Regions from separate parts of the Streptomyces sp. NPDC030798 genome, predicted to be linked through region 2. Evidence: riboswitches for the same ligand, from Rfam matches in the RefSeq annotation. Region 2 holds a riboswitch; each other region holds the start of a gene.
The links. Region 2 has a riboswitch for cyclic di-AMP ahead of ACZ404_RS26335 (transglycosylase family protein). Riboswitches for the same ligand answer to the same signal wherever they lie in the genome.

Region 1: it holds a riboswitch for cyclic di-AMP, as region 2 does, so the genes downstream of both, ACZ404_RS28730 (M23 family metallopeptidase) here and ACZ404_RS26335 (transglycosylase family protein) in region 2, are expected to answer to the same signal.
Region 3: it holds a riboswitch for cyclic di-AMP, as region 2 does, so the genes downstream of both, ACZ404_RS33605 (transglycosylase SLT domain-containing protein) here and ACZ404_RS26335 (transglycosylase family protein) in region 2, are expected to answer to the same signal.
Region 4: it holds a riboswitch for cyclic di-AMP, as region 2 does, so the genes downstream of both, ACZ404_RS21935 (C40 family peptidase) here and ACZ404_RS26335 (transglycosylase family protein) in region 2, are expected to answer to the same signal.

Annotation. Positions count from the first base shown of each region.
Region 1 covers NZ_JBVIDR010000014.1:79,878-87,461, reverse strand. The annotation lists gene ACZ404_RS28750 (glutamate dehydrogenase) at 1-1,094, shown strand, start outside; gene ACZ404_RS28745 (hypothetical protein) at 1,112-1,417, shown strand; gene ACZ404_RS28740 (TetR/AcrR family transcriptional regulator) at 1,427-2,047, shown strand; gene ACZ404_RS28735 (SGNH/GDSL hydrolase family protein) at 2,124-2,909, opposite strand; gene ACZ404_RS28730 (M23 family metallopeptidase) at 3,076-3,990, opposite strand; cyclic di-AMP (ydaO/yuaA leader) riboswitch at 3,994-4,154, opposite strand; gene ACZ404_RS28725 (alpha-galactosidase) at 4,463-6,535, opposite strand; gene ACZ404_RS28720 (tyrosine-protein phosphatase) at 6,708-7,505, shown strand; gene ACZ404_RS28715 (DUF6126 family protein) at 7,513-7,584, opposite strand, start outside.
Region 2 covers NZ_JBVIDR010000012.1:101,528-109,111, reverse strand. The annotation lists gene ACZ404_RS26360 (glycoside hydrolase domain-containing protein) at 1-603, shown strand, start outside; gene ACZ404_RS26355 (SurA N-terminal domain-containing protein) at 753-1,403, shown strand; gene ACZ404_RS26350 (nucleoside triphosphate pyrophosphohydrolase) at 1,538-2,644, shown strand; gene ACZ404_RS26345 (cytochrome P450 family protein) at 2,641-3,930, shown strand; gene ACZ404_RS26340 (transglycosylase family protein) at 4,080-5,120, shown strand; cyclic di-AMP (ydaO/yuaA leader) riboswitch at 5,297-5,466, shown strand; gene ACZ404_RS26335 (transglycosylase family protein) at 5,471-6,145, shown strand; gene eno (phosphopyruvate hydratase) at 6,423-7,584, shown strand, end outside.
Region 3 covers NZ_JBVIDR010000019.1:128,330-135,913, reverse strand. The annotation lists gene ACZ404_RS33625 (ABC transporter permease) at 1-339, opposite strand, end outside; gene ACZ404_RS33620 (ABC transporter ATP-binding protein) at 326-1,399, opposite strand; gene ACZ404_RS33615 (LolA family protein) at 1,434-2,645, opposite strand; gene ACZ404_RS33610 (polyprenyl synthetase family protein) at 2,945-3,955, opposite strand; cyclic di-AMP (ydaO/yuaA leader) riboswitch at 4,482-4,661, shown strand; gene ACZ404_RS33605 (transglycosylase SLT domain-containing protein) at 4,665-5,153, shown strand; gene ACZ404_RS33600 (HAD family hydrolase) at 5,241-6,053, opposite strand; gene ACZ404_RS33595 (FAD-dependent oxidoreductase) at 6,256-7,458, opposite strand; gene ACZ404_RS33590 (carboxylate--amine ligase) at 7,504-7,584, opposite strand, start outside.
Region 4 covers NZ_JBVIDR010000009.1:189,941-197,524, forward strand. The annotation lists gene ACZ404_RS21920 (C40 family peptidase) at 1-890, opposite strand, end outside; gene ACZ404_RS21925 (hypothetical protein) at 1,325-1,678, shown strand; gene ACZ404_RS21930 (tellurite resistance/C4-dicarboxylate transporter family protein) at 1,656-2,612, opposite strand; gene ACZ404_RS21935 (C40 family peptidase) at 2,693-3,949, opposite strand; cyclic di-AMP (ydaO/yuaA leader) riboswitch at 3,957-4,126, opposite strand; gene pcrA (DNA helicase PcrA) at 4,390-6,870, shown strand; gene ACZ404_RS21945 (M23 family metallopeptidase) at 6,923-7,584, opposite strand, start outside.

The DNA.
Region 1 (7,584 bases), on a different contig from region 2:
GCGTGGCCAGCGGCGGGCTGCGCATGCGGCCCGGCTGCACCCTGGAGGAGGTCGCCGGCCTCGCCCGCGGCATGACGATGAAGGAAGCGCTGCACTACGACCCGGCGAGCCGGTATGTGCCCCTCGGCGGCGCCAAGGGGGGCATCGACTGCGATCCGCAGGACCCGGAGGCGTACGGCGTGCTGGTGCGCTACCTGCGCGCGATGCGGCCGTACGTCGAGAGCTGCTGGACCACCGGGGAGGATCTGGGGCTCAGTCAGGACCTGGTGGACTGCGCGGCGGCGGAGGCCGGGCTGGTCTCCCCCGTCCAGGCCGTGTATCCGCTGCTGGACGACGAGACGGCGGCCCGCGCGCGGCTCGCGGAGGCCTTCGCGGTCGAGGTGGACGGCATCGGCCTGGACGAGCTGGTGGGTGGCTGCGGGGTCGCCGAGGCGGTGCTGGCGGCCCTGGACCGGGCGTCGATGCCGTACCGGGGCACCCGGGTGGCGGTGCAGGGTTTCGGCACGATGGGCGGGGCCACCGCGCGCTTCCTCACGCGCGCGGGGCTGACGGTGGTGGCCGTGGCCGACGTCAAGGGCACCATCGCCAATCCGGCCGGCCTCGACGTCGAGGCGCTGCTGTCCGCGCGGGACGCCTACGGCACCGTCGACCGCAGCGCGCTCGGCCCCGGCGACCGCGAACTGCCCGGCGACGCCTGGCTGTCGGCGCAGGCGGAGGTGCTGGTGCCCGCGGCCGTGTCGTACGCCGTCGACGCCCGGGACCAGGAGCGGATCACCGCCCGCTGGATCGTGGAGGCCGCGAACATGCCCGTACTGCCGGAGGCGGAGGCGCTGTTGTCCGCGCGCGGGGTGACCGTGCTGCCGGACGTGGTGGTCAACTCGGCAACCAACGCGTGGTGGTGGTGGACGCTGTTCGGGGACATCGGCCCGGACGCCGAGGAGGCGTTCGGCCACATCCGCCGCTCGATGCGCACCCTGGTCGACCTGATGCTCACGCGCGCGGAGAGCGACGGAACGACTCCGCGGGCCGCCGCGCACGCCCTTGTGGACGACCGGTTGCCGGTGATCGCCGAGCGGTTCGGGTGGTACCGGTGACGGCAGGGTCGGACAGCGTGACGATCCGCCTGTGCGTTCTGCTGTGGAGCCGTCCCGGGGCGGCCGAGGCCATGGCGGGGTACGAGGACAAGGTCCTGTCGCTGCTCGGCGACCACGGCGGCAGGGTGCTGCAGCGTGCCCGCACCGTCGGCGCCGACGGCGGTCCGGACGAGATCCAGCTCATCGAGTTCGCCTCGCAGGCCGGTTACGACGGGTTCCTCACGGACCGGCGGCGCACCGCACTGGCCGGCGAACGCGACGCGGCCGTCGCGCGGACCGAGCTGCACCGCGTGGAACTCGTACCCGGGTACCCCCACCATTAGGGTGACCGGGTGGCGAGAGTGCGGTTGAGTGTGGCCGAGCGGCGCGAGGAACTGCTGCGGGCCGCCGTCGAGCAGATCGAGGCACGGGGCGTGGCGGCGGTCCGGATCGCCGACGTCGCTTCCGCACTCGGCGTGAGCAACGCGCTGGTGCTGTACCACTTCTCGACGAAGGAGAAGCTGGTCGCCGCCGCGTTCACGTACGCGGCCGAGGGCGATCTCGCCCGTCTGCGCGGGCTGCTGGGCCGGCGGACCTCCGCGCTGCGCCGACTGCGGTCGGCCGTGCGCTGGTACGCGCCGACGGGACAGGCCAAGGGCTGGCGGCTGTGGATCGAGGGCTGGGCGGTGGCGCTGCGCGAGCCCGCCCTGCGTGAGGTCACCCGGGATCTCGACCAGCAGTGGAAGGCGGCGATCGCCGAGGTCCTCGCCGAGGGCGCGGCGGCCGGGGAGTTCACGTGCCCCGACCCGGCGGGCGCGGCGCTGCGGCTCACCGCGCTGCTCGACGGGCTGGCCGTGCAGCTGACGTCGTATCCGGGGTCGATACCGCGCTCACGGGCCCAGGAGTGGGTGGACGACGCCCTCGCGAGGGAACTCGGGCTGACCCGGGAGGCGCTGACCGCGCAAGGGCGGTGAACCGCCCCGTGCCGCGACAGCCGCGGCACGGGGCGGTCCGCAACCTCCAGGACCTGGGGACCGGGGCGAGCGGACCTCACGCCACCGGGGCGATCCGCATCCTGATGTCCTCCGGGGACAGCGCGCCCTTCGCCGTCACGTGGTCCCCGGAGGATTCGCCCCGCAGTCGGCGGCCGATCCACGGGACGAGGTACTCGCGGGCCCAGTGGACGTCGTCGCGGCGGATGTCCAGGGCGCCGCGGGGCGGGAGCGGCGGCCAGGGCTGCTCGGGATCGGCCGGGATCTCGAGGCCGAGTGCCTGGCCGGCGCGCAGTGCCACGCGCGTGTGCCCCTCGGGCGAGAGGTGCAGCCGGTCGTCGTCCCACGCCCTGCGGTCCTGCACGGACTTCAGGGACCACAGGTCGAGCACGGGACAGCCGTACCGGTCGGCGATGGCGCGGACGTGCCCGTTGTAGGTGGCGATCTTGCCGCGCAGATGCTTGAGCACGGGCACGCCACGGGTGTCGAATCCGGTCGTCACGAGTACGGTGCCCGCCACCGCGGTGAGCCGGGCCACCGCCCGCTCGAAGCGCTCGGCCACCTCGTCGGGGTCGGTGCCGGGCCGGATGATGTCGTTGCCGCCCGCGCAGAAGGAGACGAGGTCCGGGGCCAGTTCGACGGCCTTCGGAAGCTGGTCCTCGATGATCTGGTCGAGCAGCTTCCCGCGGACCGCGAGGTTGGTGTACCGGAAGTCGCCCTCCGGGCGCCGGTCCGCGAGCAGTACCGCGAACCGGTCGGCCCAGCCGACGAACGCCCCGTCGGGGCCGGGGTCGCCGACGCCCTCGGTGAAGCTGTCCCCCACCGCCACGTACGACCCGATCACTGATCTGTTGTCACTCTTCGAATCGTCTGCCACGTCGGACCATGATTCACCTTGCGATGTGACTTACGCGACCGTAATAAGGGGTTGACGGACGGTGAGATAAGCCACTTCCCGGACAGGCACCGTCCGGGAATAGGCATCCGGCCGACAGACCGGGCCGGCCTCCTCAGCCGACGGCCACGCCGTGCTCGCGCAGGTAGCCGACCGGGTCGATGTCGGATCCGTAGGACGGCGTCGTACGGATCTCGAAGTGCAGGTGTGGGCCGGTCACGTTGCCGGTCGCGCCGGACAGGCCGAGCTGCCGGCCCTCGGCCACGGTCTGGCCGACCGAGACGGAGAGCTGGGAGAGGTGGCCGTACTGGGCGTAGTGACCGTCGTTCAGCTTGATGACGACCTGGTTGCCGTACGCGCCGCCCCAGCCCGCGGTGACGACCGTGCCGGCGGCGACGGCCTTGACGGGCGCCCCGGTCGGGACGACGAAGTCGACGCCGGTGTGGTAGCCGCTGGACCACATGCTGCCGGGCACGTGGTAGCCGGTGCCGATGGTGGCGCCGGTGACCGGGAGGGTGTAGCCGGTGGCGGGGGCCGCCTGGGCGGTCTGCGGGGCCGGGGCCGCCTGGGCCTTGGCGGGCGACGGCTTCGCGGGCGTGGCGGGCATGACGGATTCGGTCCGTGCCGGTGCGGCCTTGCCGCCCAGGGTCAGCTTCAGGCCCGGGTGGATGAGCGAGGGGTCGGAGCCGACGGCCTGCCGGTTGTCCTCGTACAGCCGCTGCCAGCCGCCGTCGACATGCTGCTCGTCGGCGATCTTCGCGAGGCAGTCGCCGGCCTGCACGGTGTAGGTGCGCGCCCCGGAGGCCTGCTGCGCGGCCGTCTTCGTGCCGGTCGTCCGCTCGGCGGCCTGCAGGGACTGCAGGGTCTTCGAGGAGACAGTCTTCGACGAGACGGGCTGCGCCGGGGCGGCGTGCGCGCCCGCGGCCCCGATGAGCGGCAGGGCGAGTGCGGCGCCGCCGGTTCCGGCGGCGGCGATCGAGCGGGTGAGGCGCGGGGCCTTGGGGCGGCGGTGCTTACCCTTCGCGGGCATGGCTGCATTCCTCTCCGGCGCCTGCGAGGTGAGCTGTCGGGTTCGGACGGGAGCTGTCCGGCCGCGGGCTGCGCGGCTGCACCCCTGAGCCTGTCGCGGAGACCGGGACAGGCGGTCGTACCTGTGGGTCCCCCGCTCCTGCCGGGCACGGGTCATGTGTGCGGGAGGTCCGGGCGGCGGCAGGATTCGGCGTTCCGTCCGGATTGGGGGCGAAGGTAAGCGAGCGGGACGCAGCTGAACAAGCGGCCGGTTCCAGGAGTTGGCGTTCCAAAAGATCGGATTCGGGAATTCACGGTCACCCTCCGTGAATTCCCGTCCCCTTCTTTCTGTCAACGCCCTGCACGGGCACCGAAATTACGTGCACATGACGCGCCACCGACCGTCACGGATATGACGCTCCTCACGCACACTGCCGCCCGCTCTCCTTATTCCGGAACGAGTTGGAACGAAGGCGCTGATTCGGACAGAAGGCTCAGATACGGCGCAGGCGGAGAACCGTCGCATCCAGGTCGCCGCGCAGTCCGGTGCGCAGCCCGTGGTGCAGCAGCACGGCCCCCCGATGCACTTCGCCCGTTTCGCGGCATTCATACGATGCCGTCGGGTCGAGTCCACGCAGCCGCACCGCCGGCACCGGCTCGCCGTGGCTCTGGGCCTGGAGGCAGGCGAGGACGACCGTCTCGTCCCCGAGGACGTACTGCACGGCGCTCAGGCCGCCCGACGGGGGCCTGAGCCGGTACAGGTCGCCGCGCTGCACGACGGGACGGATCTCCTTGTACAGCTCCACCCACCGCCGCGCCTCGGCCAGTTCCTCCGCCGTCCACTCGGTGAGGTCGCCGCCGACGCCGAGAACGCCCGCCATGGCGCTGACAAAACGGAAACGCAGAGAGCTGACCCGGCCGTTGAGCTGGGTGTTCGGGCTGTCGGTGACCCAGGCGGCCATCACACGCGCGGGGTGGATCTGGGTGAAGCCGTGCTGGATCGCCAGCCGGTCCAGCGGATCGGTGTTGTCGGAGGTCCACACCTGGTCGGTGCGGCTCAGCACCCCGAGGTCGATCCGGCCGCCGCCGCCCGAGCAGGACTCGAAGGCGACCTGGGGGTGGGCGGCGCGCAGCCGGTCCAGCAGGGCGTACAGGGCGTGGACGTGGTCGACCCACAGGCGCTGCGGGTAGGGCTCCCCGGGCCAGCCGGCGTCGGTGAAGCAGCGGTTGAAGTCCCACTTGACGTAGTCGATCGGGGCGCTGGACAGCAGGGTGTCCAGCCGCTCCCAGAGGTACTCCTGGACGTCCTCGCGCGCGAGGTTGAGGACGAGCTGGTTGCGCAGCTCCGTGCGGGTGCGTCCGGGCTGGTACTGCACCCAGTCGGGGTGTGCGCGGTACAGGTCGCTGTCGGGGTTGACCATCTCGGGCTCGACCCAGATGCCGAACTGCATGCCGAGGCCGTGCACGCGGTCCGCGAGGGGCTTCAGGCCCTGCGGGAAGCGATCCGGGTTGGGCGTCCAGTCGCCGAGGCCGGCGCGGTCGCTGGTGCGGGCGCCGAACCAGCCGTCGTCGACCACGAACAGTTCGACGCCGATGTCGGCGGCACGCTGGGCGAGGGCGGCCTGCTGCTCCTCGGAGATGTCGAAGAACGTCGCCTCCCAGGAGTTGAACAGCACCGGCCGGTCCCGGTCCGCGTCCGGGACGACATGGGCCCGCTGGTAGGCGTGCCAGGTGCGGCTGGCGCCGCCGAAGCCGCCGTCGCTCCACAGGCCGGCGAAGACGGGGGTGGTGTACGACTCCCCCGGCTCGAGCAGCAGCAGCCCGGAGTCGTCGTAGCCGGCGCCGCCGGTGATCTGCACGCGCGCGTCGGGGAGTTGGGCGACGGCGATGCGCCAGGATCCGGACCAGCCGAGCGCGCAGCCGTAGACCTCGCCGCGCTCCTCGGTGGCGTCGGTGTCGAGGGCCACCCAGGGCAAGTGCTGGTGACCGGTGTGGCCGCGCCGGCTGCCGATGACCTTCTCGCCGTAGGTGAGGGATGTGGTGGTGAGCCGGGACTCGGCGGCCCAGCGGCCGTGCAGCTGGGAGAGCCGCCAGCCCTCGCGGTCGGGCAGGGTCCAGGTGGCCGCGTCGGCGCGCAGCAGCTCCACGCGCGCGTGGCCGCCGTTCTCCAGGCTCACCCAGCGCTCGACGACGTCGCCGCGCATCCGGTAGTGCAGGGTGATCGCCAGCCCGTCGTCGTCGAAGCGCAGCCGCAGCTCGTCGCCGTCGGTCTCGTACGCCGTGAAGCGCCACTCGGTGCCGCGGCGCTCGTCGGTGCGCACGGACAGGGCGGGGCGGACGAAACGGGGGCCGCCCTCGACGGGGTACTCCTCGCGGCCGTCGAGCGGGGACTCGAAAGGCCAGTAGCCGGGCAGCGGGCTCACCGCCAGGGCCTCGGCGTCGGCGAGCGCGATCCGGGGTCCCCAATGGAGGTGCAGCAGCTCGTCCGCCTCGGTGAGATGCAGCGCGTAGCTGCTGCAGGGCCCCGACAGGAGCCAGGTACGACCGTTTTCGGCGACGTTCACCACGAAGAGCCTCACAGGTGTCAACAGATCCGCGCAAGTGCGAACATCATCGACCCTGACGCCCCTGGTGGCAACGCCTGTGGACAACTCATTGCCCCAGGTAATCGATGTCGTATCGTCGAGGCCAGTGCCCGCCGACGAACCGCGCCGACGGGGCCGACCGGGAGGAGCACCCGTGACGCAACAGGTCCCGTCGACCGAGCCCCAGCTGGCCGGAGTGCGCAATTTCCGTGACGTGGGCGGCCTGCCCACCGTGGACGGCCGGCGCGTGCGCCCCGGAGTGCTGTTCCGCAGCGGCCACCTGGCGCACGCGACGCAGGAGGACGCGGCCTTCCTCGCCTCCCTGGGCCTGCACACGGTCTTCGACTTCCGCAACGCGGCCGACCAGAAGCTGGAGGGCCCGGACGTCGAGCTGCCCGGCGTGCGGAACGTGAACCTGCCGCTGAGCGACCCGGCGGACGGCGCCGAGTTCTGGAAGATGGTCCGCGACGGCGACCTGGACCAGCTGCGCGACATCCTCGCGGACGGCAGGGCGGCGGACCGGATGATCACCTCGTACCGGACGATCGTCACGCAGCGCACCGCCGAGCACTCGCGGGTGCTGCACGCGCTGGCCGAGGACAGCGTGCCCGCGCTGATGCACTGCGCGGCGGGCAAGGACCGGGCGGGCATCTCGATAGCCGTGACCCTCCTCGCGGTAGGTGTGGAGCGGGACGCGATCGTCGCCGACTACCTGGAGTCCAACGCCAAGCACCGCCGCTACAAGGTGCGGCGCAACGGCAGCCCGGACACCGCCTACACACCCGAGGTGATGGAGCTGCTCAGCCCGCTCTTCGACGCGCGCGCGGAATACCTGCAGGCGGCGTTCGACAGCATCGAGGAACGCTGGGGCGGGTTCGACACCTACTTCGCCGAGGGCCTGGGGCTCGCCCCGCAGACCCGGGAGCGGCTGCGCGCGCGACTGCTGGACTGACGGCGGATCAGCTCTTGGCACCCACCGCGAACAGCAGGTAGAGGAACGCGGCGAACAGGTGGCCCACGGCGATGTAGAT
Region 2 (7,584 bases):
GTGGGCGGCAAGAACCGCGGCTGCAGCCAGCCCAACCTCACCTCCTCCTGGGTGTCGTACGTCAGCGGCCTCGGCTGGAAGCTCGTTCCGATCTACGTCGGCGCCCAGCCGCCCTGTCAGTCCGGCTCCAACCCGGAGAAGCTGACCGCCTCCACCGCCACCTCCCTCGGCACCAGCGACGCCAAGGACGCGGTGGCCAAGGCCTCGGCGCTCGGCATGAAGGCCGGCAGCGCGATCTACCTCGACATGGAGCCCTACGACATCACGAACAAGTCGTGCAACGACGCGGTGCTCGGCTACGTCCGCGCCTTCGACAAGGAGCTGCGCGCCAAGACGTACCGCGCCGGCTACTACGGCTTCACCAGCTCGAGCGCCAAGGCCATCGCCACCGCGAGCGACAAGACGGACCTGCCGGGCAACCTCTGGTACGCGCTGTGGGACAAGAAGAACACCACGACCACGGACTGGCCGTGGGGCGCGAGCCAGTTCACGCCGCACAGCCGGGCCCACCAGTACATGGTCAACAGCAAGGAGTCGCACGGCGGCGTCACCCTCACCGTCGACCGTGACGCCTGGGACGCCCCGGTGGCCATCACCGGCTGATCCGAAGCACTCCTGCCGGGACCGGCGCGACGGTGCCCGAAGCGGGCGCGAATCGTTGGTCGAATGGGTTGGCCACAGCCTGCCCACTGCCTACCATCGATCACCGCAAGACCTTGTGCACCGTCGCACAATCTCCCCTGGAGGTTTCCTTGCACCGCCGCCGTCGCACCGCGCTCGTCCTCTCCGCCGCGATCGCCGCCGCGGCCCCTCTCCTGACCGCCTGCGGAAGCGGCGCGCACCCGGGCGCGGCCGCCGTCGTCGGCGGGCAGCGGATCACCGTGGCGCAGTTGGAGAACCGGGTCGACGAGGTGCGCCGGGCGCAGCGGGCCGCGGTGCCGGAGGAGACCCAGTACCGGCAGGTCCTCGCCTCCACCAGCAGCCTCACCCGGGACACCCTGCACAACATGGTCCTGGACCGGGTGCTGCACCGCGCCGCGCAGGACGCGGGCGTCACGGTCAGCCGCCGGGAGGTCGTGCAGCTGCGCACCGGCCTGGAGCAGCAGGCCGGCAGCGCCAAGGCCCTGCAGACCGCCTGGCTGCAGAAGTACGGCGTCGCCCCGGAGCGCCTGGACGAGAACCTCCGCCTGCAGCTGGAGGCGCAGAAGCTCGCCGCCCGGCTCGGCACCGACCCGAGCCGGCCGGCCTTCTGGAAGGCGCTGTCCCAGGCCTCCAAGAAGCTCGACGTCGACCTGAACCCGCGCTACGGCGCCTGGGACGTGCAGAAGAGCAGCCGCGTGGACGCCAAGACGCCGTGGGTCCGGGAGGTCACGGCAACGGGATCGCAGCAGCAGACGGCGTAGGGGCCGGGGTTTCGGAGGTGCCGTAACGGTACGGCAGCGGGGTCCGAAGGACGACCGGTCATACGATCACACGTTGCCCCCACCCCTGTGGACAACCGGTCTCGTCCGTCGGCGCCGTGGGTTACGTTCGGATCGTGAACGCCACCAGCCCCGAACCCAGCAGCCCCGAACCCACCGGCCGCGACGCCGTCGGTCAGGACGCCTCCGGTGCCGCCCCCGGCCGGATCGTCCTGCTCACCACCAGCCACCGGGTCGCGCCCGGCCTGCTGTCCTGGCCCGCCTGGCAGGCCCTGCGCGGCGCCGACGCGGTGCTGTGCGCGGACGGCGCGCATCCGCAGCTGCCGTATCTGCGCGAGGCCGCGATAGCCGTGGCCGAGGCGTCCCCCACCGCGCAGGAGCTGGTGGACGCCTGCGCCGGCGGGCGGACGGTGGTGGTCGTGGCCACGGGGGAGGGAGAGCCCGCCCTCACCGACGGCCTGGCCCGCCTGGCGGGCACCGGCCGGGTCCGGATGCCCGAGCTGGAGCTGCTGCCCGCCTCCTACGACCTGCCCGGCGCCCGCCTGCTCGACCTCGTCCAGGTCATGGACCGCATCCGCGCCGAATGCCCCTGGTCCTCCCGCCAGACCCACCAGGGCCTGGCGAAGTACGGCATCGAGGAGGCGTACGAGCTGGTCGAGGCGATCGAGGCCGGCGACCGCGAGGAGTTGCGCGAGGAGCTGGGCGACGTCCTCCTCCAGGTCGTCTTCCACTCCCGTATCGCCGAGGAGCACCCCGACACCCCCTTCTCCATCGACGACGTGGCCGGGGGCATCGTCGCCAAGCTGATCCACCGCCACCCGCACGTCTTCGGTGAGGAGCAGGCCGAGACCCCGGAGGACGTCAAGGAGCACTGGCTGCGCACCAAGGCCGAGGAGAAGCGGCGCACCTCGGTCACCGAGGGCGTCCCCCTCGGCCAGCCCGGCCTCGCCCTCACCGCCAAGCTGGCCTCCCGCGCCCGGACGGCCGGCCTGGAGGTGCCACTCCCGCAGGGCGACGGCATCGGCTACCGGTTGCTGGCGCTGGCGGCCCGCGCCGAGGCCGAGGGCGTGGATCCGGAAGCGGCCCTGAGAGCGGCGGCCCGGGCGTACCGGGACGCCATCCGAGAGGCCGAGGGCGCAGCGCCCGGCGCGATACGCGCGGCCGACGGCGACCGCCACCGGGACGCGGAGGCCCACCCCGCGCCGGATACCGTCGAGGAGTGACCGACCAGCCCCTGCCCGACAGCACCGCTCCCGAGCTCTTCACCTGGGAGTTCGCCGCCGACCCCTACCCCGCCTACGCCTGGCTGCGCGAGCACGCGCCGGTGCGCAGGACGAGGTTGCCGAGCGGGGTCGAGGCCTGGCTGGTCACGCGGTACGCCGATGCCCGGCAGGCGCTCGCCGACCAGCGGCTGAGCAAGAACCCGGAGCATCACGACGAGCCCGCGCACGCCAAGGGCAAGACGGGCATTCCGGGCGAGCGCAAGGCCGAGCTGATGACCCATCTGCTCAACATCGACCCGCCGGACCACACCCGGCTCAGGCGGCTGGTGAGCAAGGCGTTCACGCCCCGCCGGGTCGCCGAGTTCGCGCCGCGCGTGCAGGAGCTGGCCGACGGCCTCATCGACGGGTTCGCGGCGAGGGGTCGCGCCGACCTCATCCACGAATTCGCCTTCCCGCTGCCCATCTACGCCATCTGCGACATGCTCGGCGTCCCGCGCGAGGACCAGGACGACTTCCGGGACTGGGCGGGCATGATGATCCGGCACGGCGGTGGCCCCCGGGGCGGGGTCGCCCGCTCGGTGAAGAAGATGCGCGGCTACCTGGCCGAGCTGATCCACAGGAAGCGCCGGGCCCTGCCCGCCGAGCCCGCCCCCGGCGAGGACCTCATCTCGGGTCTCATCCGCGCCTCCGACCACGGTGAGCACCTCACCGAGAACGAGGCCGCGGCGATGGCGTTCATCCTGCTGTTCGCCGGGTTCGAGACGACGGTCAACCTCATCGGCAACGGCACCTACGCCCTGCTCACCCATCCCGGGCAGCGGCGCCGGCTGCAGCAGTCCCTGGCCGCCGGGGAGACGGGCCTGCTGGAGACCGGCGTCGAGGAACTCCTGCGCTACGACGGCCCGGTGGAGCTGGCCACCTGGCGGTTCGCCACCCGGCCGCTCAGCATCGGCGGACAGGACATCGCGCCCGGCGACCCCGTCCTCGTCGTCCTGGCCGCCGCCGACCGGGACCCGGAGCGGTTCGCCGACCCGGACCTCCTGGACCTCGCCCGCCGGGACAACCAGCACCTCGGCTACGGCCACGGCATCCACTACTGTCTCGGCGCCCCGCTCGCCCGCCTGGAGGGCCAGACCGCGCTCGCCACCCTCCTGACCCGGCTCCCGGACCTGCGGCTCGCGGCCGATCCGGCGGAGCTGCGGTGGCGCGGCGGGCTCATCATGCGCGGCCTGCGCACGCTCCCGGTGGAGTTCACCCCGGCCGCCGGGAAGACCGTACAACCGTAAACATGAAAGACGTTCAACTCTGTGATCTTCACGTGATCTGCGCGGCATTAACTTGTGACAAGTGATCGTCTGCGGATACGTTCACCCATCAGCGTGGCGGCGAGCGTCTCCCGCCGCGCCGCTCCTGCTGTCGCACGAAAGGCTTCCGCATGCTCTCCGGGAACGGTCGTCACCGTCGCCCCCGTCAGGCCCCGGCCCTCCTCGTCGCGGCGGGAGTGACCGGCTCCGCCATCGCCATCCCGCTGCTCGGCGCCGCGAGCGCCAACGCGGCCGACGGCACCACGTGGGACAAGGTGGCCGAGTGCGAGAGCGGCGGCTCCTGGAGCGCCGACACCGGCAACGGCTACTACGGCGGCCTGCAGATATCGCAGGACGACTGGGACAAGTACGGCGGCACCCAGTACGCCGACACCGCCGACCTGGCCAGCCGTTCGCAGCAGATCTCCATCGCCGAGAAGATCCTGGCCGACCGGGGCACCACCCCCTGGGCCACCTGCGCCCTGACCGCCGGCCTCACCTCCAACTCCGGTTCCGTGGACGTCGACACCGGCCTCGGCGGCTCGGACTCCGGTTCCGACTCCTCGCATGCGGGCGGACAGGACTCCGACTCCGGCACCGCGGGCGGTTCGACCGACAGTTCCGACTCGTCCGGCCTGCCGGATTCGTCCTCCTCGTCCGACTCCTCCTCGGACACGGCCACCACGCCGTCCCCGGGTGCGAGCAAGGACTCCGGCTCCACCAAGGACTCGAGTTCCGGCAAGGGGGCAGACGCCCACAAGTCCGACAAGTCCACCTCGCCCGACTCCGGGGGCGCGCAGGGCGACGGGTCCGCCGCCACGGATCCCACGACGGACGACTCGGACAATTCATGGCAGAGCGGAGGTTCTTGGAGTCTCGTCGACACCGGCGCGCTCAGCAGTGGCGGACGTCACCGGGGTGATCGTGCGGACGAAAGCGTGACAAACGGTCAGAATGCCACCTCCTCCGGCCGTCACGCCGCCACCGACGCGAGCGCCTACACGGTCCGCGAGGGCGACACCCTCGCCTCCATCGCGGACTCCCTTGACGTCGACGGCGGATGGCGCGCGCTCTACGACGCCAACAAGAGCGTCATCGGGACCGACCCGAACCACATCAGTGCCGGTCAGACCCTGCGAGTCGGTGCCGAAACGGGCGATAAGCAGAGGTAGTTGACGCCCTGATTCGCGCCTGATGTCCGATTTGGCGAAAGTGTGGGATGAGTCTCAGAAGCCCTGATCGTCTTTGAAATTCCCTCGATCACGTGTCTACGGTCAGGACCGCTCGTCACCACGAGCCCCGGCAGCCGCAACGCCGAATCCTGCCAGCGGCCGCCCGGGAACAGTCGTCGCATCATGCGCCGTAGGCAGGAGCGGGGGACCCAAGGTAGGTGCCGGGCCCAGCGGTTGACGCTGGACCGGCTAGGGGTGGAGCCGTGCCTCACACGAGGGGCACGGCCGGGCAACTCAACCGGCCCGAACCCGACAGCTCACCTCGCAGGCGTCGGTGAGGGGATCGATCCATGCTGTTCACCGGCAAGGGCAAGCACCGTCGTCCGTCCAAGGCCACCCGGGCCATCGCGCTCGCCGGCGTCACCGGCGCCGCCGTCGCCGCCCCGCTGATGGCGGCCGGCAACGCCTCCGCCGCCACCGCCTCCGAGTGGGACGCGGTCGCCCAGTGCGAGTCCGGCGGCAACTGGTCCATCAACACCGGCAACGGCTACTACGGCGGTCTGCAGTTCTCCGCCTCCACCTGGGCCGCGTACGGCGGCACCCAGTACGCCCCCCAGGCCAACCAGGCCACCAAGGCCCAGCAGATATCCGTCGCCGAGAAGGTGCTCGCCGCCCAGGGCAAGGGCGCCTGGCCGGTCTGCGGCAAGGGCCTGTCGAGCGCCGCCTACAACGGCTCGGCCGCCACTCCCTCGACGAACACCACCAGCCGCTCCACCGACCAGCAGGCCGCCTCCCGCTCCGCCGAGCGCCCGGCCGCGAGCAGCAGCAAGACCGTCACCACCCCGACCGGCAAGAAGGTCAAGAAGGGCGACGGCGAGTACAAGGTCGTCAAGGGTGACACGCTCAGCACCATCGCCGCCGCGCACCACGTCCAGGGCGGCTGGAAGAAGCTGTTCGAGCTGAACAAGGACATCGTCCAGGACGCCGACCTCATCTACCCCGGCCAGCAGCTGCACCTGAAGTAAGCGGCGGCCGCCCCGCCCGTCCCCCACGGGCTCCCCGCCCCGGCGCGTGTTCCCCCGTACGCGCCGGGGTGGGGTCTTTTTTTCCGGGTTCCTTCATGGGCCCTCCCGCGGCCCCTCCGTGCGACCCCCGCATCCCCCCTTTGTTCCGACCGGGAACAATAGGTACGGTCTCTCTGTCCACGGGACGGTCGGTCGGTGGCCGACGCCCCCGGGACGGTTAGGCTCTAGTCGCACGGCACACCAGCCGCGCACTCTCAGCGTCACATCCAAGAAGGAGATGCTCGTGCCGTCCATCGACGTCGTCGTAGCCCGGGAAATCCTGGACTCCCGAGGCAACCCCACGGTCGAGGTCGAGGTCGGCCTCGACGACGGCAGCACCGGGCGTGCCGCCGTCCCGTCCGGCGCCTCCACGGGCGCCTTCGAGGCCATCGAGCTCCGCGACGGTGACCCGAACCGCTACCAGGGCAAGGGTGTCGAGAAGGCCGTCCTCGCCGTCATCGAGCAGATCGGCCCGGAGCTGGTCGGCTACGACGCCACCGAGCAGCGCCTGATCGACCAGGCCATGTTCGACCTGGACGCCACCGACAACAAGGGCTCCCTCGGCGCCAACGCCATCCTCGGCGTCTCCCTGGCCGTCGCCCACGCCGCCTCCGAGGCCAGCGACCTCCCCCTCTTCCGCTACCTGGGCGGCCCGAACGCGCACCTGCTGCCGGTGCCGATGATGAACATCCTGAACGGCGGCTCGCACGCCGACTCCAACGTGGACATCCAGGAGTTCATGATCGCCCCGATCGGCGCGGAGTCCTTCTCCGAGGCGCTGCGCTGGGGCACCGAGGTCTACCACACCCTCAAGAAGGTGCTGAAGGGCCGCGGCCTGTCCACCGGCCTCGGCGACGAGGGCGGTTTCGCCCCGAACCTCGACTCCAACCGCGCCGCCCTCGACCTCATCCTCGAGGCCATCAAGGAAGCCGGTTACGTCCCCGGCGAGCAGGTCGCCCTCGCGCTCGACGTCGCCGCCTCCGAGTTCTACAAGGACGGCAAGTACCTCTTCGAGGGCAAGGAGCGCTCCGCCGCCGAGATGACGGAGTACTACGAGGAGCTCGTCGCGGCCTACCCGCTCGTCTCCATCGAGGACCCGCTGTTCGAGGACGACTGGGCCGGCTGGAAGGTCATCACCGACAAGCTCGGCGACAAGGTCCAGCTCGTCGGCGACGACCTGTTCGTCACCAACCCCGAGCGCCTCGCCCGCGGCATCGAGGAGGGCACCGCCAACGCCCTGCTGGTGAAGGTGAACCAGATCGGCTCGCTCACCGAGACCCTGGACGCCGTCGAGCTCGCCCAGCGCAACGGCTTCAAGTGCATGATGTCCCACCGCTCCGGCGAGACCGAGGACGTCACCATCGCCGACCTGGCCGTCGCCACCAACTGCGGCCAGATCA
Region 3 (7,584 bases), on a different contig from region 2:
GCCCGCGATCGCGTCGCCCGCGACGACGCCGACCGCCATCGGCAGGAAGAACGGCAGCGTCGCGGCCAGGGCCGTGAACACCAGGAACAGGCCGTTGTTGGTGATCTGCGCGATGAATGCCGGTCCCCCGCCGCCGTCCGGACCCGAGGACGAGCCGCCGCGCGTCTCGATCTTCACCGCGATCCCGACCAGGACCGGGACCGCCGCCAGCACACCGAGCAGCGCGAGCGTGCGCCAGCGGCGGATGGTGGTCACCAGCTCGCTGCGCAGCAGCCCGAAGGTCCACAGCGGACTCGGCCGGCGCCCGGCCGGCGCCGGCGGTGCCTCAACCCGCGACATCGAAGCCCTCCCCCGTGAGTGCCACGAACGCGTCCTCCAGGGAGGCCCGTTCGAGCATGAGTCCGCGGACCCGTACCCCCGCCGTGACCAGCGCCGCGTTGACGTCGGCGAGGTCCCGCTCGGGCGGCTCGCCGGTGACGCGGTCGCCGTCCGCGGTGACGTCGCCGACGCCCTGCTCCTTCAGCACCCGCGCCGCGTCTCCCGGGTCCGGCGTGATCACCACCAGCCGGCTGCGTGCCCCGGCCGCCAGGTCGGCCACCGCGCCCTGCGTGACCAGGCGGCCCCGGGTCATGACCGCCGCGTGCGTGCACACCTGCTCGATCTCGTCGAGCAGGTGGGAGGAGAGGAAGACGGTCGTGCCGTCGGAGGCCAACTCCCGGACGAGGGTGCGGATCTCCCGCATGCCCTGGGGGTCGAGGCCGTTGGTGGGCTCGTCCAGGACGAGCAGCCTGCGCGGCTGGAGCAGGGCGGCGGCCAGGCCCAGGCGCTGCTTCATGCCGAGCGAGTACGCCCTGGCCTTCTTGCCCGCGGCGGCCGTCAGGCCCACCCGGTCCAGGGCGGCCGCGACGCGGGCGCGCCGGGTGCGCGGGTCTGCGGTCGGATCGGCGGCGTCGTAGCGCAGCAGATTGTCCCGGCCGGAGAGGAAGCCGTACAGCGCCGGGCCCTCGATCAGCGCGCCGACCTGCGGCAGGACGGCGCGGGTGGCGCGCGGCATGGGGCGGCCCAGGACGCGGGCCGTGCCCGAGGTCGGCTCGATCAGCCCCATCAGCATGCGAATGGTGGTGGTCTTGCCCGAGCCGTTCGGGCCGAGGAAGCCGAAGACGCTGCCCGCCGGGACGGTCAGGTCGAGACCGTCCACGGCGAGCTGCCCGCCGCGGTAGCGCTTGGTGAGGCCGCGCGTGGCGATGACGGGCACCGGCGCGTCCTCGGTCTGCTGCACCGCGGCGGACGGTCCCGCCTCGGCCCGCTGCTCCGCGGCCGACCGTCCGTCCTCGACCCGCTGCCGCGCGGCGGACGGTCCGTCCCCGGAATGCTGATCGCTGGCGGACGGTCCGTCCATCGGCTCCCCCTTCGACTCGTCGTGGCCCGGAGGGTCACTTCCCCGCGTCGGCCGCCTTCACCAGCTCGTCCTTGGTGACCGCTCCGGCGTACACCTTGCCGTCGTCGGTGATCAGGGCGTTGACCAGGCGGGTGGAGAAGACCGTGCCCTTGCCGAACTTCCCGGAGACCTGGTCGCCGAGCGAGCCGAGGAAGCCGCCGAGCTCGCCGCCCCGGGAGCCGCTCGGCACGCCGCCCTTGGCGCCGGTGTCGAACGTGGCGATGGAGGTCCAGCCCTTGCCGAGCACGTTCGCCCCGCCGAGCCCCTTGGCGAAGTCCTTGTCCTTGCCACCGGCCCCGGGCACGTGCTCCGGCGCCGTGGAGTGCTTCTTCTCCTCGGTCACCTTGGCGCCCTTGGGCGGGGTGAAGTCGAAGGTGGACGCGGCCGGCTTGGCGAAGGAGACCTGGGTGAAGCCCGCGTCGAGAACGGCTGCGCCGCCGCTCTTCGGGGTCAGCGTGAACTTCAGCGGCATGCCCGTCCTCGCGTCCACCGCGATGCTGATCGCGCCGACCGTGGTGCCGGACTGCTTGGGCTTGATCAGCAGCTTGTAGGCGTCGCGCCCGGCGACCTGCGCGGTGCCGTCGACGGTCACGGACGTGGTGTCGTCGACCGCCTTCAGGGCCTCGTCGGCGAAGTCCTTCGGGGTGGCGGGCGGCTCGGCCCGGTCATGCCTGCGGCCGGAATCGGCGGCGGTGCCGTGGTGGACCTCGTTGCTCTTGCTGTCGTAGCCCCAGACGTCCTTGCCGTCGTGGATCACGCTGTACTCGGAGCCGCTCTCCAGCAGCGACAGCTTCTGCCGGTCCGGGCCGTCGGCCGCCACGCGCAGGGTGTGCGTGCCGGAGACCAGTTCGGTGAGCTTGGACTTCGGGTCCGCCGAGGAGCCGTCGCCGCCCTGGGTCGCGCCGGAGGCCAGGCTGCTCTCCAGGCCACCGAGGTCGGGCAGGCCGAGGTCGGTGCTGACCTTGACCGTGCCCGACAGCTGCTGCACGTCCGACTTGGCGATCTTGTCGATGAGCTGCTGTGCGCTGATCCTGGGCAGGTCGGGGTCACCGGAGTCGGCGAGCGCCGGGACCAGCCCGATCGTGGCCGCCGCCACTCCCACCACCGCGACCGGGACCACGTACCGGGCGGCCTTGCGGCGTCCGGAGTGCAGGTCCCCCTCCTCCTGCGCGGCGGCCGTTGCGTCCTCGGATTCGTACGGTGCCATCTGTGCCTTACCTCCGTCGTCGGCGGCGGCTGCCCCCACACACTGGTCCACCTGAGCCGCCATTCTCACCCGAATCGGTGAGGAGTGGTGATTTCCGTGGTTTCCATCTCACCAAATCGGCCGTGAGGAAGCGTCAGACCTCGGGGCCAACTCCGTGTACGCCTGCGGTATGACACACGGGGCCGACGCCTCGCCCGACCCGTAGGGGTCGTGGGGGGACGCCACGGGTGGGGGGCCTCTGGGCTCCGGTCAGCGCGGGACGGAGGGACGCGGCATGCCGCCCATGAAGGGCGGGGCCGTCAGCCGGCGCGGTGCACCACCGCGTCGCACAGTTCGAGCAGTGCCGCCTTGGCGTCGCACTCCGGCAGCGGGGCCAGCGCGGAGCGCGCCTCCTCGACGTAGCGGACGGTGTCCCGGCGGGCCTGCTCCAGCGCGGGGTGCGCGCGCAGCGCGGCCAGCGCCTCGGCGTGCCGGGCGTCGTCGGTGAGGTCGGAGTCCAGCAGCTCGCACAGCGCCGCGTCCTCGGGCAGGCCCAGGCGGGCGGCCCGCTCGCGCAGCCGCAGCACGGGCAGCGTCGGGATGCCCTCGCGCAGGTCGGTGCCGGGGGTCTTGCCGGACTCGTGGGAGTCGGAGGCGATGTCCAGAACGTCGTCCGCGAGCTGGAAGGCGACCCCGAGCCGCTCGCCGTACTGGGTGAGCACGTCGACGACCGTCTCGTCGGCGCCGGACATCATCGCGCCGAACCGGCAGGAGACCGCCACCAGGGAGCCGGTCTTGCCGCCGAGCACGTCCAGGTAGTGGTCGACCGGGTCGCGGCCGTCCGAGGGGCCCGCGGTCTCCAGGATCTGCCCGGTGACCAGCCGCTCGAACGCGAGGGCCTGCACCCGGACCGCCTCGGGGCCGAGGTCGGCGAGGATCTGGGAGGCGCGCGCGAAGAGGAAGTCGCCGGTGAGGACGGCGACGGAGTTGCCCCAGCGGGTGTTGGCGCTGTCCACGCCGCGCCGCACGGAGGCCTCGTCCATGACGTCGTCGTGGTACAGCGTGGCCAGGTGGGTGAGCTCCACGACCACCGCGGCAGGGACGACCCCCGGCGCGTACGGGTCGCCGAACTGCGCCGCGAGCATCACGAGCAGCGGCCGGAACCGCTTCCCGCCCGCCCGTACGAGGTGCTGTGCGGCCTCCGTGATGAACGGGACCTCACTCTTGGTGGCCTCGAGCAAGCCTTCCTCGACAGCCGTCAATCCGGCCTGGACATCGGCTTCGAGAGCCTGGTCCCGCACGCTCAGCCCGAACGGCCCGACGACGGTCACGAGGGGTCTCCTGTCTGCTGGTGTCTGCTGGCGATTACACGGTTTGTCGATAGGTCGCTGCCATCACTCAAGTCAGCGTATCCGGTCCTGTTTCGATCACCGATAGCGCCCACCGGTCCAGCCTGGGCGGTATCGGATCACGACCGTTATGTTTTTGATCGGACGGTATGAACACATATTTACCGACTTAGCACAACGCCACAAGGCACACCCGAAGGCCGGCCGACCTGCGACTCCACCCCGGCGAGCCGAAACGCAAATCGCCCATGTCTGATTTAGAGTAATTTGCCATTTCGTGAAGTGGGTCACGCGGACCCGTCGGTGCGTCCGACCCCTCCTCACACGTTCTTCACCTTGTGGCGTCGGCGAGTTGAGCCTTGGCAACCGCAAAGGATCAAGTGCCTCAAATGCCTCAGACCAAGGTCAAGTAGCGCGTTGTGTGAATCCAGTACTTGTTCCGGACATGTGCTCTCGCATACGTTCCCGCCACGCCAGACGGACGCCGAATCCTGCCGCGTCTGGCATCACCCATCGACGGACTCATCCGTACGGCAGGAGCGGGGGACCCAGGTAAGCCGCCGGACCGGCCGGCACACGCCGTACCGGAACGGCTAGGGGTGAAGTCGTGCCTCCTTACGGGGGCACGGCCGGGCACCTCCCCGCCCGAACCCGACAGCTCACCTCGCAGGCGACGGAGAGGAACTTCGCCATGCCTGCTGCCGCTCAGCCCCGCCGCGCCCGCACCCACCGCCTGCTGCGCACGCTCGCCGTCGCCGGCACCGGCGCCGCCGTGCTCGCCCTCCCGCTCATCGGTGCGACCAGCGCCTCCGCGGCCACCCCGGCCGCCACGACGGCCTCCACGACCCCGGCCGGATACCCGAACAACCTGGACGGCTGGATCCGCGAGTCCCTCGCGATCATGGCCGAGAAGCACATCCCGGGCACCTACCACGGCATCTACCGCAACATCATCCGCGAGTCCTCCGGCAACCCCAACGCCATCAACCTGTGGGACTCCAACGCGGCCAAGGGCATCCCGTCCAAGGGCCTGCTGCAGGTCATCGACCCCACGTTCAACACGTACCACGTGGCCGGAACGTCGTACGACATCTACGACCCGGTCGCGAACATCACCGCCGCCTGCAACTACGCGGCCGCGCGCTACGGGTCGATCGACAACGTGTTCGGCGCCTACTGACCGGGGCCGACGGGCCCCCGACAGTGGGGCTCCGAGCGCCCGTGGCGGGCTGCTACTGATATTCCGGTCAGTCGGTCGATGGTTCGGTCAACCGGTCGGGAACAGTCTTTCGAGGACGACGGCGATGCCGTCGTCCTCGTTCGTTGCCGTGATCTCGTCGGCGACCGCCTGGAGTTCGGGGTGGGCGTTGGCCATGGCGACGCCGTGCGCGGCCCAGTGGAACATCGGGATGTCGTTGGGCATGTCGCCGAAGGCGAGGGCCCGCCCGGGGGCGATGCCGAGGTGCTCGGCGGCCAGCGCCAGCCCCGTGGCCTTGGTCACCCCGCACGGCTGGAGCTCCACCGTCCCCGGCCCCGACATCGTCACGGTCGCCAGGGAGCCCACCACCGCGCGGGCGACCGCCGCCAACGCGTCGTCGGAGAGGGTGTGATGGCGCAGCAACACCTTGCTGATCGGCGCGCCCCACAGCTCCGCGCGACGGTCGACCCGCACGGCGGGCAGGGTCGGGTGGGGCATCCGGTAGCCCGGTTCGATGAGCGTGAGCCCGTCCACACCGTCCTGGTCGACGGCCGCGTACACCTGCCCCACCTCGGCCTCGATCTTGCCGAGCGCGGTCTCGGCCAGTTCCCGGTCCAGCCGGACCGACCACAGCAGGCGGTCGGCGCCGGCGTCGTAGACCTGCGCGCCCTGCCCGCACACCGCCAGGCCCGTGCAGCCGAGGCTTTCCAGCAGGGGCTGCACCCGCGGGGCCGGCCGGCCCGTGACCACCAGGTGCCGGGCCCCGGCCCGCGCCGCCTGCTCGAGGGCGGCGCGCGACCGGTCGGAGACGGTGTCGTCGCCGCGCAGCAGCGTCCCGTCCAGGTCGGTGGCGATGAGTGCGTATGCGGGAGGTGCGGCCATGATCAGAGAATACGGAGAGCAGGCCCCGCCGACTCACCCCGCTCTTCCCGGACTTGTGTGCTGACAGGGCCCAAGTGGGGTGCGCCGGCCCCTTGATGGCAGTACCCCGGCAGGGAATTCCGGCCACGCCGCCTCGGTTGCGCGCGGGCGGCCGTGCGCGGGCGGCCGTACCGGAAAGGGCTTCGGCCGCCCGCCGCGGGGCTCAGCCGTGTGCGGCCGCCAGGTGCTTGGCCAGCCGCGGGGAGGCGAACTCCGTGCCGCAGACGAAGCGCATCACCGGGCCGTAGGAGGACGCGGCCGGCAGTCCGGTGAAGTACAGGCCGGGCACGGAGGAGACGTATCCGGCGCCGAGCCGGGGAGCGCCCCTGCTCACCGCGAGCCGGGTGCGCAGCTCGTGGCCGAGGAAGTCCATCGCGGCGATGTTCACGTGGTAGCCGGTGGCGGCGATGACGTGGTCCGCCGTGAGCCGCTCGGTGCGGCCCCCGTGGGTGCGGACGGTGAGGGCCGGGGCGCCGTCGGCGACCTCGGCGCCGAGCACCCGCTCCACCTCGTGGACCTGGACCGTGCCCTCGAAGCGGTCGCGCAGCCACCAGGCGCCCAGCGGGCCGAGGACCCGGCGGACCAGGTAGTGCCGGGCCGGTTCGGGCAGGAAGCGGTAGGGGTCGGCGTAGTAGCTCAGCGCCCACAGCGACCAGGCGCGGCCGAAGGGCGACTCGGGGCGGAGCTTCGGCTGGTCCCAGGGCGGCGCCCCGAAGGCGACCCGGCCGCGGCCGCGCGAGACGACGCGCACCTGGGCGCCGGCCTCGGCCGCGAGGGCCGCGGTCTCCAGCGCGGACTGGCCGGCCCCGACGACGATCAGCTCCTTGCCGGCGAAGCGGGTGAGGTCGTGGTGCTGGGAGCTGTGGGAGACCGGGCCCGTGGGCGTGGGCCCGTCGGCAGCCGCCCCGGCCAGCTCCGCCGGGAGGTGCGCGAGCCCGGACAGGCCCGTGGCGACCACCACCGCGCGCGCGGTGAGCTGCTCCCCCGAGTCCAGCTTGAGGTCGAATCCGCCGCCCTCGGCCCGGTCGACGGAGACGACGCGGACCCGCTCCAGGCCGGGGACCAGCTTCTGCTGGAACCACTCGCCGTAGGCGATGAAGGTCTCCACCGGGATGATGTCCTCGTCGGTCACGAGGCGGCGGGCGCCGGCCGCGTCGCAGTAGTCGGCGAGGGTGTGACCGGGCTGCGGGCAGTCGAAGCTGGAGGCGGCGGGGGTCGACTTCAGGAGCATGCCCTCGGGCATGTGGTCGCGCCAGCTGACCATGGGGTCGCCGAAGACGCGGACGGGGATGCCGCGCGCACGCAGATGGGCGGCGGTGGACAGGCCGAACGGCCCGGCCCCGATGACTGCAACCGGTCGAATCACGAAGTCCCTCCCCAGAGACACATTGCGCCACCTTCGTGGCCTTGCCTACTTCGTGGCAGAACTGGTGCTGCCGCCGCGGCGGTTGGTCCGCCACAGCTGATAGAGGTGCTTCGCGCCCGGACGCAC
Region 4 (7,584 bases), on a different contig from region 2:
GAGCGGGAGACGCGGTGGCCCGCGTTGATCTGCTGGTAGGTGGTGCGCGGCAGGGAGATGCCGGCCGACCGGTAGGCGGCCTGGGCCAGCCCCGAGCAGTCGAAGGCGTTCGGGCCGCTCGCGCCCCAGACATAGGGGCTGCCCAGCTTCTGGTAGGCGTAGGCGACGGCCGCCGCGGCGCGGGCATTGGGGGCGGCGGAGCCGGCCCCGTCCGGGGTGGTCCGAGGGTCCTCCGAGGCGTGGCCCGGCGCGCTGTCGTCGGCGGCGAGATGCGAGCGGTCCCGGGGGGAGAGTCGCTCCAGCAGGTCGCGCGCCCGGGTGAGCTTGCCGGTGATGGTCCGCTTCTGCCGCTTCAGTTCGGTCTGCCGTGAGCGCAGGGAGGTCAGTTCGAGGCGGGCGGCTCCGCGCAACTGCTCGATCTCCCGGAGCTGATCACGTACCCGCGTCACCGCCCCGGCCTGCCGCTCACCGGCCCGCTCGGCGAAGGCAGCCCGGTCCAGGTACTGGTCCGGGTCGCTGGACAGCGCGAGCTGCCAGGCGGGGTCGATGCCGCCGTCGCGGTACTGCGCCGCCGCGAACGTGCCCAGTGCCTCCCGGGCGGAGTTGAGCTTCTGCTGCCTGCGGGCGGTCTGGTCGCGCAGCGCGTTCAGCCGCCGCTGGGCCGACTCCGCCTTCTCCTTCGTCCCGTTGTACTTCTCGGTGGCGGCCTCGGCCTCCTGGTACAGCTTGTCCACCTGGGCCTTCACCTGCGCCGGCGTCAGCTGCGGCTCGGCGTTGCCCGTGCCGTCGAAGGCGGTCGCGGTGGCCGCGCCCGCCAGGGCGAGGGTGGCGGCCGTACGGGCCGTGTTGCCGCTGAGCGAGCGCTGTCGGGGCTTGCGGTGCGCTGCCACCTGGACCGTCACGTCCTTCCGTCGGACTTCCGCGACCGGCCGCGCCGGGGGAGCGAGCGGTCGGAGCGTCCGGCGGCGGCCCGCACAGGGGGAACGGGCCGCCGCCGGACCTTTCTCGGCGGTGATGGCCGACTGCCGCCCCTGGCCCGGGCGGCGGTGGGGAGCCGGTCACCTGGGGGAGGACGCTAGGCCCGACTGTGACGGGTTGGTAACGCAGTGTGCGGAACTGGCGCCGACGGGTCGAGATGTGGCCGTACGTGACCACATCGCCGTGCTGGAGTCGTCGTCTTCACGCGGCGTAGTGACCGAAGTGTCGAATGTCGGGCAGGGGGACGCGGCGTGGTGCTATGGCGTGGATGTGTGCGAGTTCCACCGGTGCGTCGGGGCAGGGGCGGTGACGGCGGCCTCAGGACGTGCCCATAGGCTCCGGGCTCATGGACGTACTCATCCATCTCTTCGTCGGCCTGCACATCATCGGCATCGCCGCGCTGCTCGGCGGTTTCCTCACCCAGATGAAGGCGATGGGCCAGGGCACGGCCCGCTTCGTCCCCGGGATGCTGCACGGGGCGTTCACCATGCTGGTCACCGGCGTGGCCCTGGTCGGCCTCAACCAGGCCGACGACCACCACGTCAACACCATCAAGATCGGCGTGAAGCTGGCCGTGCTGATCGTGATCCTCGGCCTGGTCTACGTGAAGCGCGACGACGAGCGGGTGGAAAAGCCCCTCTTCGGGCTGGTCGGCCTGCTGACCATGGCGAACATCTTCATCGCCGTGCTCTGGACGTGACAACCGCGCCGGCCGCGACCGCCAGCCACGCCGCCACCGCGATCCACGTCAGTACCCGGCCCGGCGGCCTGAGCCACCCGACGCCCACGGCGGCGGCGACCGACAGCGTCGACGCCGCCGTCATGCCCAGCGGGAACACCGTCGACCACCGCCGCTCGTCGTAGCGCAGCCGCGGCCACAGGGCCTCGGCGGCCAGCAGGACCACGTACCCCGTCAGGTCCAGCACGAGCAGCACGACGGTGACGTTGCGCAGTACGTCCCAGTCGTCGTCGTTCCACAGGTACAGCCGCGCGCTGTCCGCGGCGAGCAGCTTCGCCCCGGCCAGCGCCGAGATGGCGAGCGCCCCGCCCGAGATCCAGTGGTCCCCGGCCCCCACGAGCACCTGGCGCGGATCGAAGTGGGCGAAGGCGAGGCCGTAGAGGATCAGGCCCAGCCAGAAGAGCACCAGCGCGGCATGCGCGAGCCACAGCAACGACCCGGCCGCCGCCAGCGTGGCCGCCAGGACCGCGAGCCCTTGTGTGGCGACACAACACAGGAACACCGTTCCCGGCATGCGCGGCCTCCAGTGCCGCATCACGAGGAACAGCAGGACCGGCCAGATCACCGCCGCCAGTGCCAGCAACGCCTCCGCCAGGGTCTGCAGACCGAGCGCCGAGAACCGCGTGCCGAGCACCGTGGTCGCGGCGACGGCGGTGAGCCCGCCCGGACGCTCCGCCTCGGCCTCCCACCGCTGCCGCCGCCACACCAGCCGTGCGACGAAGGCGGCGGCCAGTACCAGCCAGGCGACGCAGGCGAGGCCCAGGAAGACCAGGGACACCGTCTCGGCGCCCGACAGCTGCAGGCCGACGGACACGATGCCGGTCGCCATGACGACGGCTCCCGCCGCCGGCGGACGCCCCGCCCACCACGTGCGCAGACCTGAGTTGCCGGGCATGCGCCCGATGCTAGGGAGCCGCGCGGCCCTCACCCGGAGGGCACGCGCGCGTGGAGCACGAAAACTCCGCGAAAGGACGCTCAGGCCGGCCGCACCACGCGGCGGATCACCGAATCGCCCAGGTGGTGGACGGACTCCTCGCTGACGTACCCGCCGGGGCGCGGGGCGTGGATCATCATTCCGTCGCCCGTGCACAGGCCCACGTGGCTGTGGTCGTCGTGGAAGAAGACGAGGTCGCCCGCGCGCGCGTCGGCGAGCGGAACAGGGGTGCCGACGGCGGCCTGGGCGGGAGCGGTGCGCGGCAGCGTGACGCCGGCGGCCTTCCAGGCGGCCTGGGTGAGGCCGGCGCAGTCGTAGGAGCCCGGCCCGCTGGCCCCGCTGACGTACGGCTTGCCGATCTGGGCGCGGGCGAAGACGACCGCCGTCTCGGCCCGCGTGGCGGCGCCCGCGTCCGGCGCCACGGGCGCCCGGTGCCGCCCACGTTCGGCCGGTCGCGGGGCGGGCTGTGCGGCGGGCGGTACGACGGGCTGTGCGGCGGCTTGGATCGCCGGCTGTGCCGACGGCGGTTGCGTGGCCGGCCGGGTCACCGGGGGCGCGGACGGCGCTTGTGCCACGGCATGGGCCACGCCCCGCGTCACCGCTTGCCCCGACGCGGGCTGCACCACCGCATGGGCCACCGACGGCGCCACCGGGCGCACCGCCGCCTGCATCACCGGACGCGCCGCCGTCCCCTGGCCCGTCGCACGGGACAGCAGAGCCCGCGCGGTGACCAGCTTGCGCTGCACGACCGCCTTGGCGGCCCTGACGTCGTACGGCGCGTCGGCGGCCGGCGTCTCGGCGCCTCCGGGGACGTGCCCGCGCTCGGGGGTGACGCCCTTCCCCCGCTCAGCCGCGTCCTTCACGCGCGAGGCGAGACGGTTCATCACCCGGTTCTGCGCGAAGTGGTCCTGCGGATACTCCTCGAGGAGGGAGGCGGCCCGGTCCGGGCCGGCGGTGAACGGAGCCAGCCCCTCGCGGGCCTTGGCGCGCCTGCCGGGGCGCCGGGGGCCCTCCTCGCGCGGGGGCTCCGTGCGCGCCTGCTGCCGGGCTGTCGGGCGGGCAGCCGCCGCGCGCGTGGCCGTCGTGGCCCCCTCCGCCGCCGAGTCGGCCCGGCGGTAGAGCTCGTCGATCTTCTTTTCGATCTCCTCCATGCTGGGCCTGCCGTCGCCGGCGGGGACGGCGGCCTCGGCCGTCTGGGACAGGACGGCCACGGAGGTGAACGCGGCGGTGGCGAGGGCCGGGGTGCGCAGACCCGGTGCGAGGGATCCGCCGGGGCGCGGCTTGCGGTGCGACGCCAAGGGAGGCGACTCCTTCCAATGGGCCGCCTACCGGGTTAGCTGTCGGGTTCGGGCGGGTGGTTCGGAAGGGTTGCCCTACGGCGTCGTCCCGGGCGGGAGTCGGCCGATTCACCCCAGGATCGGTGGGTCCCCGGCTCCGGCTGCCTGCGGGCGTGCCGGACTCGGCGGAGGCCGTGCGGCCCGGCGAGGTTCGCCGGAGAGGGGTCGCACGACCTGACGGAAACCTAGCCAACTGGTGTGACTTCTGTGAAGGTTGGAGCGGCATATGTCCGATACGTTTTCGTGACCGGAGCCGTATTTCATACGCAGGTGAGCAACCGCCTCCGCAGCGTGAGCAGCCGGAAGGTGCGGAAGCGAAGGCGATCGACCGGCCCCTGGAATCGGCCGGGTTTCCGGGTCGCGGAACGGTTGTCGGTGCGGCGCCCTAGACTCGGAGAGCGATGAGCAGCCTCTTTGACGACAGCTTCCTGGCGGACCTCCAGCCCCCGCGCGGGCGCGAGGAGGAACCCCCGCCGCCGCCCGAGGACGATCATGCTCCGGAGCCGCTTCCGGACGATCTGTTCGGCGGGAAGTTCGACGTGCCGCCGGACCGGGACGGGTACTACCGGGACGGCGCCCCACGCCCCGCGATCGACACGGCGGCGCTGCTGGAGGGGCTGAACGACAACCAGCGTGCCGCGGTCGTCCACGCCGGCTCCCCCCTGCTCATCGTCGCCGGTGCCGGCTCCGGCAAGACCCGTGTGCTCACCCACCGCATCGCCCACCTGCTCGCCGAGCGGCATGTGCACCCGGGTCAGATCCTCGCGATCACCTTCACCAACAAGGCCGCGGGCGAGATGAAGGAGCGCGTCGAGCACCTCGTCGGCCCGCGCGCGAACGCGATGTGGGTGATGACGTTCCACAGCGCGTGCGTGCGCATCCTGCGCCGGGAGTCGAAGAAGCTCGGTTTCACGTCGTCGTTCTCGATCTACGACGCCGCGGACAGCAAGCGCCTGATGGCCCTGGTCTGCCGCGATTTGGACCTCGACCCCAAGCGCTTCCCGCCCAAGTCCTTCAGCGCCAAGATCAGCAACCTGAAGAACGAGCTGATCGACGAGGAGGATTTCGCCGCCCAGGCCACCGACGGCTTCGAGAAGACCCTCGCCCAGGCCTACGCGCTGTACCAGTCGCGCCTGCGCGAGGCCAACGCGCTGGACTTCGACGACCTGATCATGACGACGGTCAATCTGCTGCGCGCCTTCCCGGACGTCGCCGAGCACTACCGCCGACGCTTCCGGCACGTCCTGGTGGACGAGTACCAGGACACCAACCACGCCCAGTACGCCCTCGTCCGGGAGCTGGTGGGCACGGGCGGGTACGACGAGGACGTACCGCCCGGTGAGTACGACCTGCCGCCCGCCGAGCTGTGCGTCGTGGGTGACGCGGACCAGTCGATCTACGCCTTCCGGGGCGCGACGATCCGCAACATCCTCCAGTTCGAGGAGGACTACCCGAACGCGACGACGATCCTGCTGGAGCAGAACTACCGTTCCACGCAGACCATCCTGTCCGCCGCCAACGCGGTCATCGAGCGCAACGAGTCCCGCCGCCCGAAGAACCTGTGGACCAACGCCGGCCAAGGCGCCCGCATCACCGGCTATGTGGCGGACACCGAGCACGACGAGGCCCAGTTCGTCGCCGAGGAGATAGACCGCCTCACGGACGCGGGCGAGGCCAAGGCGGGCGACGTCGCCGTCTTCTACCGCACCAACGCCCAGTCCCGTGTCTTCGAAGAGGTCTTCATCCGGGTGGGCCTGCCCTACAAGGTCGTCGGCGGCGTCCGCTTCTACGAGCGCAAGGAGGTCCGGGACGTCCTGGCCTACCTGAGGGTGCTGGCCAACCCGGAGGACTCGGTGCCGCTGCGCCGCATCCTCAACGTGCCCAAGCGGGGCATCGGCGACCGCGCCGAGGCGATGATCGACGCCCTCGCCCAGCGCGAGAAGATCAGCTTCTCGCAGGCCCTGAAGCGGGTCGACGAGGCGTACGGCATGGCCGCGCGTTCCACCAACGCGGTCAAGCGGTTCAACACGCTGATGGAGGACCTGCGGACGATCGTGGAGTCCGGCGCCGGACCGGCCACCGTCCTGGAGGCCATACTCGAACGCACCGGTTACCTGGCCGAGTTGCAGAACTCCACCGACCCGCAGGACGAGACCCGCATCGAGAACCTCCAGGAACTCGCGGCCGTGGCCCTGGAGTTCGAACAGGAGCGCGGCGAGGGCGAGTCGGCGGGGCTGGCCGACTTCCTTGAGCAGGTCGCCCTGGTCGCCGATTCCGACCAGATCCCGGACGAGGAGGACGGCGACGGCGTCATCACCCTGATGACCCTGCACACCGCCAAGGGACTCGAGTTCCCGGTCGTGTTCCTGACCGGCATGGAGGACGGCGTCTTCCCGCACATGCGCGCCCTCGGCCAGACCAAGGAACTCGAGGAGGAGCGGCGCCTGGCGTACGTGGGCATCACGCGCGCGCGGGAGCGGCTGTACCTCACGCGGTCGGCGATGCGCAGCGCCTGGGGCCAGCCGTCGTACAACCCGCCCTCCCGCTTTCTGGAGGAGATCCCGGCCACCCATGTGGAGTGGAAGCGGACGGGAGCGGCGGCACCGGTGTCCTCCGGCCCCGTGGCCGGGATCGCGGCCTCGCTGTCCTCGTCCCGTTCCCGCTCCTCGGCGTCCGGAGCGTCCGGCTTCGCCACGCGGCGCACCAACGAGAAGCCGGTGGTCGCCCTGGCCGTCGGGGACCGCGTCACGCACGACCAGTTCGGTCTCGGCACGGTGGTCGCCGTCAAGGGCACGGGGGCCAACGCGGAGGCGACGATCGACTTCGGCGACACCAAGCCGAAGCGGCTGCTGCTGCGCTACGCGCCGGTGGAGAAGCTGTAGCGGAACACGAGGAAGCCCCGCCCGGTCGGGCGGGGCTTCCTTCGTGGACGGCTCAGGTCGGGTCCAGCCCGTGGCTGCGCAGCCACGGCAGCGGGTCTATGGCGGCGCCGCCCGCCGGCCGGACCTCGAAGTGCAGGTGCGGGCCCGTGGAGTTGCCCGAGTTGCCGGAGTAGGCGATCGGCTGGCCGGCCTTGACGGTCGTACCGGCGGAGACGCGGTAGCTGGAGAGGTGGCAGTACCAGGTCTCCGTGCCGTCCTTCGCCGTCACGATCATCATGTTTCCGTAGGCGCTGTTCCACTTGGTGGAGACGACGCCGTCCGTCGCGGACATCACCGTGGTGCCGTACGAGACGGGGAAGTCGATGCCCGTGTGCACGGACATCCAGTTGACACCGGCCTGGCCGAAGTAGGCGCTGAGCCCCTTCTGCGTGACCGGCAGGGCGAACTTGGGGCGCAGTCGCTCCTTGAGCGCGGCCTCCGCGGCCGCCTTCTTCTTCTGCAGCTCCTGCTGGTTCTTGAGGTCGATGCGCTCCTGCGTACGGCTCGCCCGGTCGGCGAAGTCGTCGGCACCGGCGGAGAGCGTCCTCAGCTGGGAGTCCAGCTTGCTGTTGGCGACGGACGGCTTCACGGCCTGCGCGTCCGAGGCGGTGGTACTGGTGTTGCCGTCGTCGGAGAAGGTGCCGACGGAGGCGGCGGCGATCCCGGCGACTCCCA